Regions from separate parts of the Dorea longicatena genome, predicted to be linked through region 4. Evidence: predicted binding sites of a transcription regulator. Region 4 holds the regulator's gene; each other region holds the start of a gene.
The links. Region 4 encodes Rex, which represses fermentation and respiration genes when NADH is low (regulators of the CRP and FNR family bind a similar motif). Its sites were predicted from a motif close to ATTGTTAANTANTTAACAAT; they were not measured.
Positions count from the first base shown of each region.

Region 1 (4,222 bases), 1.1 Mb from region 4:
TGAACCTGTGTTTTTTCTTCGCTCATTTTCTCTCTCCTTTTCTCTTTATGATGCGTTTTTCGTTTATGATCAGGATGGTTCCCCCTGATGCTATCTTGCTGCTTCCTTAAACAGACGCTCTACGATATCGCAGGCTGTATTGTCATTACCTGTAAGTCCGCCCTTTCCTACGACCGGAAGTCCGTCATATTTTCCGACTAATCTTCCGACGTCTGTCTGTGGAATTACGTAGTCCATCACTTCGATGCACTCAACTCCAAGCTGATAGCATACATTTACCATCGTGTCACCACCTGTAGTATACAGACCGGCGATTTTCTCTCTTCCTACCTGTTCCAGTACCTGTGAGATAATAGTTCCAAGTCCGGCATTGATACGGTTCGCACTCATTCCGCCTGCATAGCCACGTTTTTTATCTTCTTCGTCCAGATTTAAAATTTCTCCGTGAAGTGCTGTTTCGAATAGGATCGCTCTTGGCTGCTTGTCACTTTCGATCAGTTCAACTGCTTTGTTCACAGCTTTGAACGCTTCATCTAACGCTTCATCTCCACCATTGATCAGTGGGATTGGTTCTACACTGATTCTGACATGTCTGGAATCTTCACATAATACCTGCATCTGCTTCTTCGTAACCGGTGTTGCACTTCCGGCTGCGATCAGAACAGTCTTTCCTGCTTCACTTGCTGCCGGTGGTACATTCGGCTGTTCTTCCTGAATGAGTCCTCTTCTGTATGCAAGTTTTGAAGTAAACGGTCCCGGATCCACTGCGACTACGTCCCAGTCAAGATCGATACAAGCCTGTGCGATCTGGTCTACATCTTCCAATGTGATCGCATCCACAATAATGACACCTGCGCCATCATTTCTTACTCCGGTAAGAGCTTCTTTGATTCCGTCTTTTCCTTTCAGAACCTGATCTAATGTAACCAGCCCGACCTTTCTTCTGGTCTGGCCTGCAAGAAGTCTTGGTATGTAATTCTCTTTTACCGGTGTACGTACATCCTGCGCAACCGGTGTGTTAATCAGTGCAACTCCGTCGATCACTGAATATCCGCCAACAAGGATTCTTCTGGACTGTGGCATTGCCGGTACGACAACTGCTATCGCATCTTCATTTAACTGATCTAACATTGCGTCGATCTCTACTCCTACGCCGCCACGTAAAGTTGTATCGATACGTTTTGAAAAGTATTTTACGCCCATTGCTTTTAATGCATTGGTAGCTGATTTTACTTTGTCATATGCTTCCTCTTTTGGAAGTGGTCTTGAGTTACTGCTGATCAGGATTGCATCCAGAGATGCTGTCTCTCTTGCTTCCTGTGCTGCTTCCTCATTAAAAAATACTGCTGTTCTTGCTTTCGATCTCGCTAATAATACGCCTGTCGTTGTTGCTCCTGTCAGGTCATCTGCAACTGCTCCTATCAAAGGCATGGCACTTTCCTCTCTTTCTATCCGTTCACATATAAGCCATTCATAAAAGGGATCCGACACCCCTTTTATGAACCTCTGTTATTACCTTGTTATCACTTTTGATTAAGCTTCTTTTTTCTCGTGCTGTTTTGCTGCGTATTCTGCAACTACTTTTGTAGACTCGATCATACTGATGCATCCTGCAATTCCTTTACCTGCAATATCAAATGCTGTTCCATGGTCTACAGAACTTCTGATGAATGGGAGTCCGAATGTAAGTGTTACAGATTTTTCAAAGTCTAATGTCTTACAAGCGATGTGTCCCTGATCATGATATAAAGAAAGGATTGCATCAAATTTACCTGATTTTCCAATGTGGAATACGGAGTCAGCCGGGCAAGGTCCGATTGCATTGATTCCTTTTTCCTGAGCTGCTTTTACCGCAGGCTCGATCTCATCGATCTCTTCACGTCCGAATAATCCGTTATCTCCGTTGTGTGGGTTTAATCCTGCAACTGCGATCAGTGGATTCTCGATTCCGACTTTTCTTAACTCTTTATCGATGTTGATGACATCTTCCAGGATGACATCTTTTGTAGCGTAGTGACATGCATCTACCAGTGACATATGTCTGCTTACGAAGAATACTCTTAATTTGTGACATGAGAACATGGTCAGTGCATATGGAGAATGTGTTGCATTCTGATAGATCTCTGTATGTCCAGGTTCTTTTACTCCGATCAGCTTGATTGCTCCTTTGTGAATTGGTGCTGTAGAAACTGCATCGATCTTTCCTGCCTGTCCAAGTTCGATGGATTTCATGATCCAGTCAACTGCCATACGTCCTGCAAGTGCCTGAACTTTTCCCCATTCGATAGAGTCTGTATCGTAATCACCAGTCTCAATGATGTCTACTGTTCCGAATTCATATTTTGCTTCTGATGGATCTTCGATCTTGTTGTATTTCAATTCTTTTCCGAGAACCTTTGCAGCTCTTTCCATGATTGCGATGCTTCCGATTACGAATGGACGGCAGCAGTCGTGGATTTCTTCACTTAACATTGTTCCTACTACGATCTCAGGTCCGATACCTGCAGGATCTCCCATTGTGATTGCTGTAATTGGTTTATACTGTGTACTCATAATTCTTTACTTTCCTTTCTTTTTCGTTTCGCTTTCGGTTTTGTTTTCGTTTCGATGTCTATATCTTACATTTCTTTTTTGTTTTTTGCAATAGTTTTTATCACTTTTTCGTAACTTTATCACAATTGCATAGATTCGTTTTTCATTTTTTGTGCATTTTTCAATAGTTTGTTAAGGTTTTGTCACTTTTTTGGCTTTATTTTCATTTTGTTTCGTTTATTTTCGTTTTTATTATTGCTTTTCTTCTATTTTAGAGATATAATCAAAACAACCAAAAAAAAGCAAAATATCGAAACTGGAGGGTATCATGAGTAAAAAACTTTTCTTTGGAAGTAACTTGAAAATGTACAAGAACATAAAAGATACCGTTTCCTATCTTCAGGAGCTGGAATCTCTTACAAAAGATATAAGCAGGGATGAGATTGAACTTTTCATTATTCCTTCTTATACAACTCTGGACAGTGCTTCAAAAGCTATTGACCAGAAGAACATCCGCTTAGGCGCACAAAATATGTGCTGGGAGGAACAGGGACAGTTTACAGGAGAGATTTCTCCTCTGATGTTACAGGAGGCTGGCATCGGACTTGTCATGATCGGACACTCTGAGCGTCGTCATGTATTTGGCGAAACGGATATCGAAGAGAACAAGAAAGTTCTCTGCGCACTGGAACATGGATTCAAAACTCTTTTATGTATCGGCGAGACTGCTGAAGAGAAAGAATTCGGCATCAGTGCTGAAGTACTCCGTACACAGTTAAAAGTAGGATTCCATGGTGTATCTGTCGAAGACGCAAAGAACATCTGGGTAGCATACGAACCTGTGTGGTCTATCGGAGTCAACGGAACTCCTGCTTCTGCCGATTACGCAGAAGAGATGCACAAAGTCATCAAACAGACATTACACGAGATCTTCGGTGATGCAGCCGATGAAATTCCGACACTTTACGGCGGAAGCGTAAATCCAGGAAACGCATGTGATCTGATCGTTCAGCCATCCATCGATGGTCTGTTTACAGGACGTGCTGCATGGCAGGCAGACAAATTCGACACTTTGATCCGCGATGCGATCAAAGCGCACGATGCAAAATAAAGCTGCTTAATATAGAAGACATATATTAAGCAGGAAAACATTTCAGCAAACAGTAATTCATTAAAACATTTTAATTTTTATATCTAAGGAGGATATTCACTATGAAAATCGCAATCGGATGTGATCCAAACGCACAGCAGGCAAAAGAGGAACTGATCAAATTTATGGAAGATAAGGGTTATGGAGAGATCAAAGACTTCGGAAGCGAAGATCCGATCTATGCTAACACAGCAGTTGCAGTTGCAGAAGCTGTTGCTTCCGGCGAGTATGACCGCGGAATCCTGATCTGTGGAACAGGTCTTGGAGTTTCTATCGCAGCTAATAAAGTAAAAGGCGCTTATGCAGCATTACTTTCAGACATCTACTCAGCGAAAAGAGCCCGTCTCAGCAACGATGCCAACATCGCATGTATGGGAGCTTTCACAATCGGTAACAAATTAAGAGAAGAATTAACAGACGCTTTCCTGACAAACGAATTCGTTCCGGGATGCTCTTCTCAGCCAAAGGTAGATGCTTTCAGAGAGTACGAAGCAGCTCACCAGAAATAAGTTATAAAAGGTAATTTTAAAACAGATATTA
Region 1 is NZ_CP102280.1:2,534,335-2,538,556, forward strand. Features, by position in the region: gene NQ508_RS12180 (2-keto-3-deoxygluconate permease) at 1-26, opposite strand, end outside; gene NQ508_RS12185 (four-carbon acid sugar kinase family protein) at 91-1,431, opposite strand; gene pdxA (4-hydroxythreonine-4-phosphate dehydrogenase PdxA) at 1,534-2,553, opposite strand; gene tpiA (triose-phosphate isomerase) at 2,861-3,643, shown strand; gene NQ508_RS12200 (RpiB/LacA/LacB family sugar-phosphate isomerase) at 3,745-4,191, shown strand.
Region 1: a site for Rex is predicted at 2,721-2,740, ahead of pdxA (4-hydroxythreonine-4-phosphate dehydrogenase PdxA). Genes of this name have one in related genera too.

Region 2 (4,222 bases), 910 kb from region 4:
CTGTAAGATTCACTCTTCCGCAAGGTGTACGGTCATCCAGATGTGCCTCCGGGATTTCAACATCGCAGGAAATTTCATGATGATATCCAAGATACTCATCAATGTTGGCTGCAACAACCTTTGCGGCCGCGATTGCTTTGATAACCGAAGCCGGTCCGCTTGCACAATCCCCTCCTGCAAATACTCCAGGAAGATTCTCAAATGCTCCCGTACTTTTAGTAATGATCTTACCACGTTCAACCGGGATACCCGCCTGTTCGAAGTGATGTGTCTCAATATTCTGTCCAATTGCTACGATTAATACATCGCATGGTATGTAAATATCTTCTTCACCTGTAGGTTTGATACTTGCTCTTCCATCTCTGATCGAGCTTACCATCTGAGGTGTCACATAGATACCTTTTACATGATGATTCTCGTCTACATCTATAGATGCCGGTGCTTTCAGCGTCTGTAATTCTATGCCTTCCGCAACTGCTCCTTCGATTTCTCCAGGAAGTGCCGTCATGTCTGCTACTCTTCGTCTATAGACAATACTTACCTTCTTTGCACCCAGACGTTTTGCTGTACGGACCGCATCCATTGATACGTTACCTCCACCAATAACAACCACTTCTTTTCCTGTCAGATCTATAATCTGGTTTTTTCCTACATTACGTAAGAACTGCACTGCGGAAATGATTCCGTCTGCATCTTCATTCTCTAATCCTAATTTTTTATCTGTACTTGCTCCGATCGTAATCAGAACAACATCATACTGTTGTCTTAATTCCTGGATCGTAATATCCTGTCCGATCTTCAGACCATTCTTCACCTGTACACCTGTCTTCAGGATTGCTCGGATATCATCGTCCAGTCTTTCTTTTGGAAGTCTGTAGTTCGGGATACCATAACGAAGCATTCCGCCCAATTCCGGCAGCATCTCATATACGGTTGTCTGATGTCCCATTAACTGCAGATAATATGCTGCACTTAATCCTCCAGGTCCGCCGCCAAGGATTGCGATCTTCTTACCTGTACTTGGTGCGCACTGCGGAGGATCTACTTCTCCTGCAAAATCTGCTGCTACACGCTTCAATCCACGGATATTAATAGAATCATCTACCATGTTTCTTCTACATCTTGCTTCACATGGATGTTCACAGATGAATCCACATGTGGTCGGGAATGGATTATCCTTTCTTAACAGTCGGATTGCATCCGCATATCGTCCTTCCCCTACCAGTGCGATATATCCAGGAATATCTACATGTGCCGGGCATAAAGATACACATGGTACAGGCTGATTATATGTACAGGTACATCTTCCGTTCTGAATATGTTCAATATAATCATCACGATAACCGATCAATCCTTTATATACCATGTTCGCTGCTTCATAACCAATCGCGCAGTCTGCAGATTCCATAATAGAAAGTGCTGTCTGTTCCATGATATCTAATGTCTTCATTGTCGCTTTTCCATCCAGTACTTCACGGATGAAATTATTAAGCTGTCCTAATCCTATACGGCAAGGCACACATTTTCCGCATGTCTGTGCATGACATAACTCAAGAAATGCTCTTGCCATATCTACTGGACATAACCCCGGTGGACTCGATTCAATTCTTCTTTCCAGATCTTTATAGAGGCCTTCCATTACGATCTTTGCTCTTTTTGGAGAGGCAATTTCCAGTCTGCTCATTCTTTATCCCTACCTTCCATTTCATTTATCAATTTATAGTCCAAATAAATTGTAATTATCAGTCTTTTGAACAATGTAATATTAACTGCGTTGACGATATTATATCATTTATTTGATAATTTGTAATCATATTTGTTAATAGTAGTAAATTTAACGCTATAGTCAGATTTTTAACAAATCTTGAATATTATTCCGTACAAAAAAAATATATTATATATGCAAACTGTTCCGTTCACTTCGTTCAAAGCCACTGTTTGCATATATAATATATTTTTTTCTGGTTTCAATATCGAATTTTATAAAAAAAAGAGGAACCCCTTTTGGTAGTTCCCCCCTCTTTATAAAATTGACTTCTAACTATACAAGTTCGATCAGAACTTCCATAGCTGCATCACCTTTACGCTGACCGATCTTTACGATTCTTGTGTATCCACCGTTACGATCTGCATACTTAGGAGCAATCTCATCGAATAATTTAGCTACGAGATCAACTTCTTTTGTATTTTTCTTCTTTCCAGCCTGTGCAGTTGGAACTTCCTTTACAGGATAAAGAACCTTCAGCATCTGACGACGAGCATGCAGTCTGCTTGGCATATCCTTTTTGATTGTTTTATCAACTTCGTCATATACAGTAACTTTCTTACCATCTACAACTTCTTTTACTCTCTTGCCATCTTTGTCTTTGCGGGCAACTTTAGCTTTTACAGTAACTTCTTCGAAGTTATCTTTTTCTTTAACAGCTAATGCGATAAGACCTTCAGCGATCTTGCGGATCTCTTTAGCCTTAGCTTCTGTTGTAACGATCTTTCCGTTATTCAGAAGTGCTGTTACCTGGTTTCTTAATAATGCTTTTCTCTGGCTTGATGTTCTGCCAAGTTTTCTATATTTTGCCATTTTAAATATCCTCCATTATAACACTTGGTTATGCTTCTTCGGGCTTACTAGCCAAATGCTCTGCCATGCACTTTCGGGCTTACTGACAGATTATTCTTCACCTTTACTCAGGCTTAAGCCTAACTCATCTAATTTTGCAAGTACTTCTTCCAGAGACTTACGTCCAAGGTTACGTACTTTCATCATGTCTTCCGGTGTTCTGTTTGTCAGTTCTTCAACTGTATTGATGCCAGCTCTCTTCAGACAGTTGTATGAACGAACAGAAAGTTCAAGTTCATCAATGCTCATCTCAAGAACTTTTTCTTTTTCATCGTCTTCTTTCTCGATCATAACTTCTGCAGCCTGAGCCACTTCTGACAGGTCGATAAAGAGTTTCAGATGTTCGCTAAGTACCTTTGCAGCCAAACTTACAGCTTCGTCCGGAAGCAGTGTGCCGTTTGTGTATACATCCAATGTAAGCTTATCAAAGTCTGTAATCTGTCCGACACGGGTATTCTCTACTGTAAGGTTCACTCGTTCCACTGGAGTGTAGATAGAATCAATTGGAATCACTGCGATTGGCAGTTCGTCATTTTTATTCTTATCGGCACTCACGTAGCCTCTTCCATTTGTAATGGTAAGTTCCATATACAATTTGCTGTCTGCACCACCGTTTAATGTAGCGATTACAGTTTCCGGATTCATGATTTCAATATCCTGATCCACCTGAATATCAGCTGCTGTTACAACGCCTTCGCCTTCAAACTCGATATAAGCTGTCTTAGGCTCATCAGATTCAGATGTGTTTTTGATTGCCAGAGATTTCAAGTTCATGATAATCTCAGTGACATCTTCCTTAACACCCGGAATAGAACTGAACTCATGAAGAACACCGTCAATCTTAACCTGGCTGATTGCTGAACCAGGTAAAGATGAAAGCATAATTCTTCTAAGAGAATTACCTAATGTTGTACCATAACCTCTTTCAAGAGGTTCTACAACGAATCTACCATATTTCTTATCATCTGAAATATCAGTTATTTCAATATTGGGTTTATTAAAATCAAACACTAAGTCCACCTCCTGTGGGTTACGGTTTATTATTTAGAATATAACTCGACGATTAACATCTCATCTACAGGAACATCGATTGCTTCACGTTTTGGAAGTTCTTTTACTGTTCCTTTCAGGTTTTCCAGATCAGCTTCTAACCATTCTGGAACAAGACGTCCGCCTGTAACCTCAACGATCTCTTTGTATCTTGGTGAGCTCTTCTTAGCTTCTTTGATTTCTACAACATCTCCAGCCTTTACAAGGTATGAAGGGATGTTGATCTGTTTTCCGTTTACAAGTACGTGCTTGTGGTCAACGATCTGTCTTGCTTCACGTCTTGTTCTAGCAAGTCCAAGACGGAATACAACGTTGTCAAGTCTTGACTCTAAGAGTACCATCAGGTTTTCACCTGTCATACCATTCATCTTAGATGCTTTCTTGAAGTAGTTCAGGAAAGGTTTCTCTAATACACCATAGATGAATTTAGCTTTCTGTTTCTCACGTAACTGGAGACCATACTCGCTCATTTTTCTATTCGCTCTTTTTAACTGTCTGTTAGACTTTTTATCAATTCCTAAATAAACTGGATCCATTCCGAGGGATCTACATCTT
Region 2 is NZ_CP102280.1:503,575-507,796, reverse strand. Features, by position in the region: gene NQ508_RS02490 (NAD(P)-binding protein) at 1-1,684, opposite strand, end outside; gene NQ508_RS02485 (bL17 family ribosomal protein) at 2,042-2,578, opposite strand; gene NQ508_RS02480 (DNA-directed RNA polymerase subunit alpha) at 2,669-3,628, opposite strand; gene rpsD (30S ribosomal protein S4) at 3,658-4,222, opposite strand, start outside.
Region 2: a site for Rex is predicted at 1,843-1,862, ahead of NQ508_RS02490 (NAD(P)-binding protein). Genes of this name have one in related genera too.

Region 3 (4,222 bases), 290 kb from region 4:
GCAAGGCTTTTTATAAAAATCATAAAACAAATTTTATGCTCTTGAAAGATATGCTCCTGTACGGGTATCAATCTTGATTGTCTCGCCCTGATCAACGAACAGTGGAACGTTAACCTTAGCGCCAGTCTCAACGATAGCCGGTTTTGTAGCACCTGTAGCTGTGTTACCTTTTACACCTGGCTCTGTCTCTGTTACAACTAATTCTACGCTGAGCGGTGGATCGATCGCGAACGCATTTCCCTGATAGAAGCTGATTGTTACTTCTTCATTCTCTTTTACAAATTTCATAGAATCTGCTGCATCCTCTGCGCTGATCATGATCTGTTCAAATGTCTCATTGTCCATGTAGTTGTAGAACTCACCATCGTTATACAGATACTGCATTTTCTTTCTCTCGATATGAGCCTGTTCAAATGTCTCTGTTGGACGGAATGTTGTCTCTACCACACCACCGTCAATAATATTTTTCATTTTAACACGCACGAATGCTGCACCTTTACCAGGTTTTACATGCATGAAATCGATAACCTGACATACTTTTCCGTCAACTTCGATTGTTACACCATTACGGATGTCTCCTGCTGAAACTTTAGCCATTACCTTATCCTCCTTAAATCGCGTATACACGCTTACGTAATTTCATCTCATATTATTCTATAATACATGATATTATTTTTCAACCTTTTTTTCGCACTGTAAACTTTTCTTATAAAAATGCAGCACGATTTTTTCCAGATAGCGTTTTAAAACAATCTGGATTTCCTCCTTCGGATGTATCGGTTTTACCAGAATATTCGGGATCCCGGCACGTTTTGCTCCCCACACATCGGTAAAAAGCTGGTCTCCGATAAATACCGTACTGTCTCTGTCCGTGCCCATGATCTCCATCGCCTTTAAATAATTTCTGATGGATGGTTTATGCGCATTATAGACATAATCCACCTGGATATCTTTGTTGAACATCTCCACTCTCGGTTTCTGATTATTGGAGATCAGACAACACCGAAAGCCAATCGACTTCAGTCTTTTGAACAAAGCTCTGGCCCTTTCATCTGCCGGTGCCCCGTGCGGAACTAATGTATTATCAATATCAAAGATCAGTCCACGTACACCTTCTTTATATAATCCTTCAAAATCAATCACATATGTAGATGCCACATAGCGATCCGGGAAAAATTTATCAAACATACTATTCTTCTGACTCCTGCAGACGCTGAACCAGTTCCTCACAAATCTGAAGGACTGTCTTATCATCTGTATTGATTACGATATCTGCTGCCGCTTCATATTTCTCACGACGCTGTTCCATAAGTTCTGAAATGCCTTTGACATTCTTTCTTCCATTTAATACCGGTCTGTCATTACTGTCTTTGACACGTTCGTAAATGGTCTCCGGTGTAGCGGTAAGAAGAACCACTCTTCCGTTCTTCTTCATCTCTGCCACATTTCTCTCTCTTAAGGCTGCGCCACCACCACATGAGATAACTGCATTCTTATGTGACTGCATCTCAATCAGAAGATTTGTCTCCAGATCACGGAAGTACTCTTCGCCATATGTAGCAAAGATATCCGAAATACTCATCTCTTCACGTTCTGCAATCACCTGATCCATCTCTACAATATCCATATCGAACATCGTGCTTAAGTAATCAGAGATAGTTGTCTTACCTGCTCCCATAAATCCGATCAGTACAATATTATAATCAAAGAGTTTTCTTGCCTGGATTCTCTTACTGTTGCGTAAAATGCAGCCAAATACATCAAAGATTTCTTCTTTATATCTGTTATCTGACAGCTTTTCCTCCAGACGTTTCTTCTGCTTTTCTTCCTGCTGTGGCTGTAAGATTGGCATACCATATTCTTCTTTATATGCCATGATCTTTTCAATAATAGAATTACGTTCTACCAATGCGTCAATAATCTTATCATCGCATAAAGCTAATTGCTCTCTGTACATCTCCAAATCATTCATGTCCTGTACTCTCCTATGAAAAAATAAAACTTTCGTCTAATATACTCACGTATTATAGCAATAAATTTTCTTTCACGCAAGTTTATCCTACATATTCCTGCATATTCATTCAATACTTTTGTATATTTTTTACTTTTATGGTTAGAATCCATAGACAAAATCTATCAACTTTTGCAGAAACATGAATTTGTCTTTTATTTAACAAAATCATATAATCGAGGTATAGAGAGAAGTAACTCAAATACAATCAGATTTTAATGGAGGATAATAAACTATGAAAAACAATTTTCCACACGTATTCAGCCCTCTGACAGTCAGAGGTATGACACTTAAAAACCGTGTTGTAATGATGCCTATGGGAAGTGACTTCGCCGGACATGATGGGGAACTGAGCGATGAACATATCAAATATTATGAGCTGCGTGCACGTGGCGGCACAGGGCTTATCATGGTTGAGAACGTCTGTGTAAAATATCCGGAAGGATCGAACGGAACTACACAGCTTCGTCTTGACAAGGACTGCTACATTCCACGCCTTTTTACATTAACGGAAGCCTGTCACAGACAGGGGGCTTTGATGGGAATTCAGATTAACCATGCCGGTGCTTCTGCAATGAGTTCAAGAATCGGCATGCAGCCGGTATCCGCTTCTCGTTTTCCATCCAAAGCCGGTGGAGAGATTCCTCGCGGACTTTCTAAAGAAGAGATTGAAAGTATTGCAAAAGATTATGGAACAGCTGCAAAGAGAGCTGTCAATGCCGGATTCGATGTTGTAGAGATCCACGCCGGACACTCTTACCTGATCAGCCAGTTCTTATCTCCTACCACCAATGACCGTACAGATGAATTTGGAGGCTCTGCCAAAAACCGTGCCCGTTTCTGCCGTATGATAATTGACGAAGTTCGTAAAGCTGTCGGACCTAGAGTTCCTATTTCTTTACGTCTTAGTGTAGATGAGCTTGTCGAAGGCGGTAATACGGTAGAAGATTGTCTGGAATATCTCGAATATCTGAATGATGAAGTTGATATCTACGATACTTCAGCAGGACTGAATGCTTCTATCCAGTATCAGATCGATGCCAACTATCTGGAAGACGGATGGCGTTCATACATGGCAAAGGCCGTTCGCGATAAATTTGGAAAGCCAACGATCGCTATCGGAAATATCCGAGATCCTAAGATTGCCGATGATATCCTTGCAAGAGGCGACGCTGACCTGATCGGTATAGGACGTGGCCTGATTGCTGACCCGGACTGGTGTAATAAAGCACAGTATGGCGATGTATGTGATATCCGCAAATGTATCTCTTGTAATGTAGGATGTGTTGGTAACCGTATCGGCGGTAACAAACCACTTCGTTGTACAATCAACCCGGATCTGATCAACGGAGAAGCTTATAAGAAACAGAAAGTAAACAAACCATGCAACGTTGTAGTTGTCGGTGCCGGAACTGCAGGACTTGAGGCCGCATGCACTGCTGCAGAAGTCGGATGCAACGTTACATTATTAGAGAAAGGAAAAGAAGTTGGTGGTCTGTCTGTTGAGATTTCAAAGATTCCTGCAAAGAAGAGACTTGCTGATTTCCCAACCTACCTGAAACACCGTGCATCAAAACTTTCTAATCTGACAATCAAAACGGGAGTCGATGCAACTGTTGCTGAGATCAAAAAATACAAACCTGACCTTGTTGTAAACTCAACCGGTTCTGTACCGCTTCTTCCACCGATTGAAGGACTGCATGACAACCTTGGAAAGAAAGATGCCAGCGTTTATTCTATCAAGGATATGATTGCCAACTTAAAGAACTATCCGGAAGACATGACAGGCAAGAAAGTCGTAGTTGTCGGTGGTGGTGCTGTAGGACTTGACGTTGTTGAATTTTTTGCTCCACGCGGTGCTGAAACAACCATCATCGAAATGATGCCAATCATTGGAAACGGCCTGGATGCCTCTTCTACATCAAGCATGAAAGAATGCATGGAAAAACATCATGTCAGACAGATGACCAACACATCTCTTCAGAAGGTAAATGCTCATTCCTTCCTCGTAAAATACGACGGAAAAGAAGAAGAACTTCCGTTTGACTATGGTTTCGTATGCCTCGGAATGAGAGCAAACGCTCCAATCTGGAATGACATTCAGGAAGCGTTCGTTGGCGAAGATGTTGAAGTTCTGAACATCGGTGACTCTGTCCGCGCAAGACGTATCATCGACGGAACAGATGCCGGACGCCACATGGTATTAAATAC
Region 3 is NZ_CP102280.1:1,127,032-1,131,253, reverse strand. Features, by position in the region: gene efp (elongation factor P) at 34-597, opposite strand; gene NQ508_RS05310 (YqeG family HAD IIIA-type phosphatase) at 670-1,188, opposite strand; gene NQ508_RS05305 (shikimate kinase) at 1,190-1,972, opposite strand; gene NQ508_RS05300 (oxidoreductase) at 2,247-4,222, shown strand, end outside.
Region 3: a site for Rex is predicted at 2,159-2,178, ahead of NQ508_RS05300 (oxidoreductase). Genes of this name have one in related genera too.

Region 4 (4,222 bases):
ACCGTATTGAACAGCGAAGGATTTATTAAGGCAATTGCTGAAAAATTAAAATAGATAATATATATCTACAGGACCTGCCACCGGCAGTTCCTTACGAATGCATGGCAATATAAAAGCCCGCCCCAGAAGCTTTCTGGAGCGGGCTAAAAAGTTGCAAATCAGGCGTTTAAGCGTCTTCTGCTAATTCCTCCCATTTCATGTATAATTCTTCTAATTCTTCCGCTATTGCGGCTTTTTCTTTTGCAAGTTCCTGGCATTTTACAGAGTTGGTGAAGATATCTTCCTGAATCATCAGGGCATCGATCTCACTATCACGGTCTTCCAGTTCGCCGATACGTTCTTCAGTCTTTTTAAGCTCATTCTGACGTTTGCGAAGTCTTGCCTGGGCTTCCTTTTGCTCCTGCCAGCTGAGTTTTGACTCGGATACATTCTTGTCTGTACTGTTATCTGAAACGGATGAAGGTGTAGAGGCTTCTCCGGCATATGCAGTAGTGAGTTCTTCTTTTTTCTCCAGATAATAGTCATAATTTCCGATATAATTTACAAATGTATGATTGACAAGATCCAGAATCCGTGATGCAGTTTGATTAATGAAATAACGGTCATGAGAGACATAAAGTACAGTACCGGTATAATCATTCAAAGCATTCTCAAGGATTTCTTTGGATGCGATGTCCAAATGGTTGGTCGGCTCGTCGAGGATCAGGAAATTTGCTTCAGAGAGCATCAGTTTCGCAAGAGATACACGTCCGCGTTCCCCACCGCTCAAAGAACTGATCTGTTTGAAGACATCATCACCGGTAAAAAGAAATGCTGCAAGCACATTCCGGATTTCCGTATTCGTAAGAGTCGGATAATCATCGGAAATCTCGTCAAAAATTGTTTTTTCCATATGAAGGACATGATGTTCCTGATCGTAGTAGCCAATCTTAACATTGGAGCCAAGTGTATAAGTACCGGAATCAGCAGATACCACTCGGTTTAAGATCTTAAGAAGCGTAGTCTTTCCTGTTCCGTTATCACCGATTACTGCGACATGTTCACCACGTTTGATCTCGAGATTAACGTCTGTAAAAAGTTCCTGTCCGGGGAAAGATTTGCTTAAATGTTCAATAGTCAGAACATCATTGCCACTTACACAGGATGGTTCCAGTTTCAGATGTATATCTGTATTAACTTCTATCGGTTTTTCGATGGTCTGCATTTTTTCCAACATCTTTTCGCGGCTTTCGGCACGTTTGATGGATTTTTCGCGGTTGAAAGAACGAAGCTTTTCGATAACCGCTTCCTGATGCTTGATTTCCTGCTGCTGGTTAAGATATTCCTTCAGGCGTATGTCGCGAAGCTGCTGCTTCTTTGCTGCATAGTCGCTGTAATTTCCCATATAAGTACGAAGTTCTCCAAGCTCGATTTCAAGAACTTTAGTGACAACTTTGTTCAAAAAATAACGGTCATGAGACACGATCAGCACAGCTCCCTGATAGTTTAGAAGATAGGTTTCAAGCCATGCAATTGAATTCAGATCCAGATGGTTGGTTGGCTCATCAAGAAGCAAAATGTCTGGTTTCGTTAACAGAAGCTTGCCGAGAGATACACGGGTTTTCTGTCCTCCGGAGAGAGTGTCGACGGGTTTGGTGAAATCATTTTCCGTAAATCCAAGTCCCTTTAACACACCGGTGATCTCACTTTCACAAGAATAGCCATTCTCACGTTCGAAAGCGGCCGTAAGGCGGTTGTAAGTTTCCAGACGGTCGTTCAAGGCGTCGCCGGAGAGATGCTTAAGTTCCATCTCGATCTCGCGGATACGGCGCTCCATAGCGATTATATCGGCCTTTGCGGTGCGGACTTCTTCGTAGATCGTATTACCGCTTTGCATCTCTTGATGCTGGGCAAGATAGCCAAGTGTCTTACCTTTTGTCAGGATGACGTTGCCGTCATCCGGGGCTGATTCGCCTACAATCATTTTGAGCAGAGTGGACTTACCGGCACCGTTCGGTCCGACAAGAGCTGCTTTTTCGTGATCTTCTATATGGAAGGATCCATCTCTGACGATGAGGTGTTCACCGAAAGATTTCTGGATCCCGTGACATGCTAATATCATATATTTCCTCCTGAGTTATGGATAATTGATACGTTGGTATTCTCAAAATGCATTTACACATGCTACTTTATTATAACGGAAATTGCATAAAATTCAACAATAGTTTGACAATAATCTTTCAATTTTATATAATTATTTTAGACTATGATTGGAAGGGTGAAAACATTGGAAGAAAGAGAGATTTCTCGTGCGGTCATAAGAAGATTGCCGAGGTATTACAGATATTTGGGCGAACTGTTGGAAAATGGTGTAGAGCGGATTTCTTCGAACGATCTGAGTAAGCGGATGAAAGTAACAGCATCCCAGATCCGTCAGGATCTTAATAATTTCGGAGGATTCGGACAACAGGGATACGGTTATAATGTTAAGTATTTATACACAGAGATTGGAAAGATATTAGGATTGGAAGAAGACCACAATATTATTATCATTGGTGCAGGTAATCTTGGGCAGGCACTGGCTAATTATGCAGCCTTCGAGAACCGTGGATTCATTCTGAAAGGAATCTTTGATGTGAATCCAAGACTTCAGGGAGTATCCATCCGTGGAGTTCCGATCCGTATGATGGATGATCTGAAAACGTTCGTTCAGAATAATGAGATTGATATTGCAGTTCTGACGATTCCGAAAGAGAAAGCAATTGAAGTTGCGAATATGCTGGTTGAGAACGGAGTACGTGCGATCTGGAACTTTGCACATACAGATTTGAACCTTCCGGATAATGTTGTTGTTGAGAATGTGCATCTGTCAGAAAGTCTGATGCAGTTGTCATACAATATCAGTCGTTACAAAGAGGACCATAAATAAACTATAATACAAGAAAGCGTGTAGGAGTAGTCTGGAATACGGACATATTTTTACACGTTCTTTTGTTGCAGAGATATATCTGATGGGAGATGAATGAATATATGAAACTTCTGGTTAATGCTGCGCAGATGAAGGCTGCCGATCAGTACACGATTCAGGAACTGGGCATCGCATCACTAGAATTAATGGAGTGTGCGGCAAATGCCTGTGTACAGACGATGCAAAGTGAGAATCTGGATCTTTCTTCTGTCTGTGTGGTATGTGGATCAGGAAATAATGGCGGAGATGGATTTGCCATCGCCAGGATCTTGAAGAATATGGGGTGTCCTGTGGATACTTATCTGGTCGGCAATCCAGAGCATTGTACACCGGAGACACGGGAACAGATAAGACGTCTTAAAGAATGTGGTGGTAAGATCACAGAAGATATCCCGCAGGATAACAGCTACAGCATAGTGATAGATGCCGTGTTCGGAGTCGGACTGAGCCGTAAGATTGAAGGTACATATCGTCAGGTGATTGAACGTATGAATCAGATGCAGGGTACAAAATTTGCAGTAGATATCCCATCAGGACTTTCAGCCTCTACGGGATGTGTGCTTGGTTGTGCATTCCACGCAGATGATACAGTGACATTCGAGGTGAAAAAGATCGGCCTTGAACTGGCGCAGGGCAGAGCATATGCAGGAAGAGTAACAGTAGCAGAGATTGGCATTTCGCATGAGCCGTTATTACAGGATGCAGATGTGATCCATTCTTTTGAAAGAGAAGAATATCGTAGAATGCTTCCGGAAAGACCGGAAGATTCTAATAAGGGAAGTTATGGAAGGCTTCTTGTGATCGCTGGAAGTAAGGGTATGGCAGGTGCGGCATATCTGAATGCCCATGCGGCTTATATGACAGGAGCCGGGCTTGTCAGAATCTATACACCAAAGGACAACCGCGAGATATTGCAGACACTTCTGCCGGAAGCGATCATAACGGCTTATGATGAATTTAATAAAGAAGAAGTACTAAAGCTTCTTAAGTGGGCAGACGGTGTGTGTATTGGTTCCGGCATTGGAAGAAGTACAACATCGGAGAAGTTATTGCGGACGGTTATAGAGTACGTGGATGTTCCATGCCTGATCGATGCAGATGGGTTAAATCTTCTGTCAGATAACAAAGATCTTCTTGATCGGCTGGCAGACCGGAAGTTCATATTTACGCCGCATATGAAAGAGATGTCTAGACTTACAGGCATCCCTGTGGAAGATCTTAGAGAAGACCGGATACAGATCCTGAAGAAATTCGCTGACGGATATCAGGTAACCT
Region 4 is NZ_CP102280.1:1,413,159-1,417,380, forward strand. Features, by position in the region: gene NQ508_RS06625 (NADP-dependent isocitrate dehydrogenase) at 1-54, shown strand, start outside; gene abc-f (ribosomal protection-like ABC-F family protein) at 167-2,101, opposite strand; gene NQ508_RS06635 (redox-sensing transcriptional repressor Rex) at 2,267-2,908, shown strand; gene NQ508_RS06640 (bifunctional ADP-dependent NAD(P)H-hydrate dehydratase/NAD(P)H-hydrate epimerase) at 3,010-4,222, shown strand, end outside.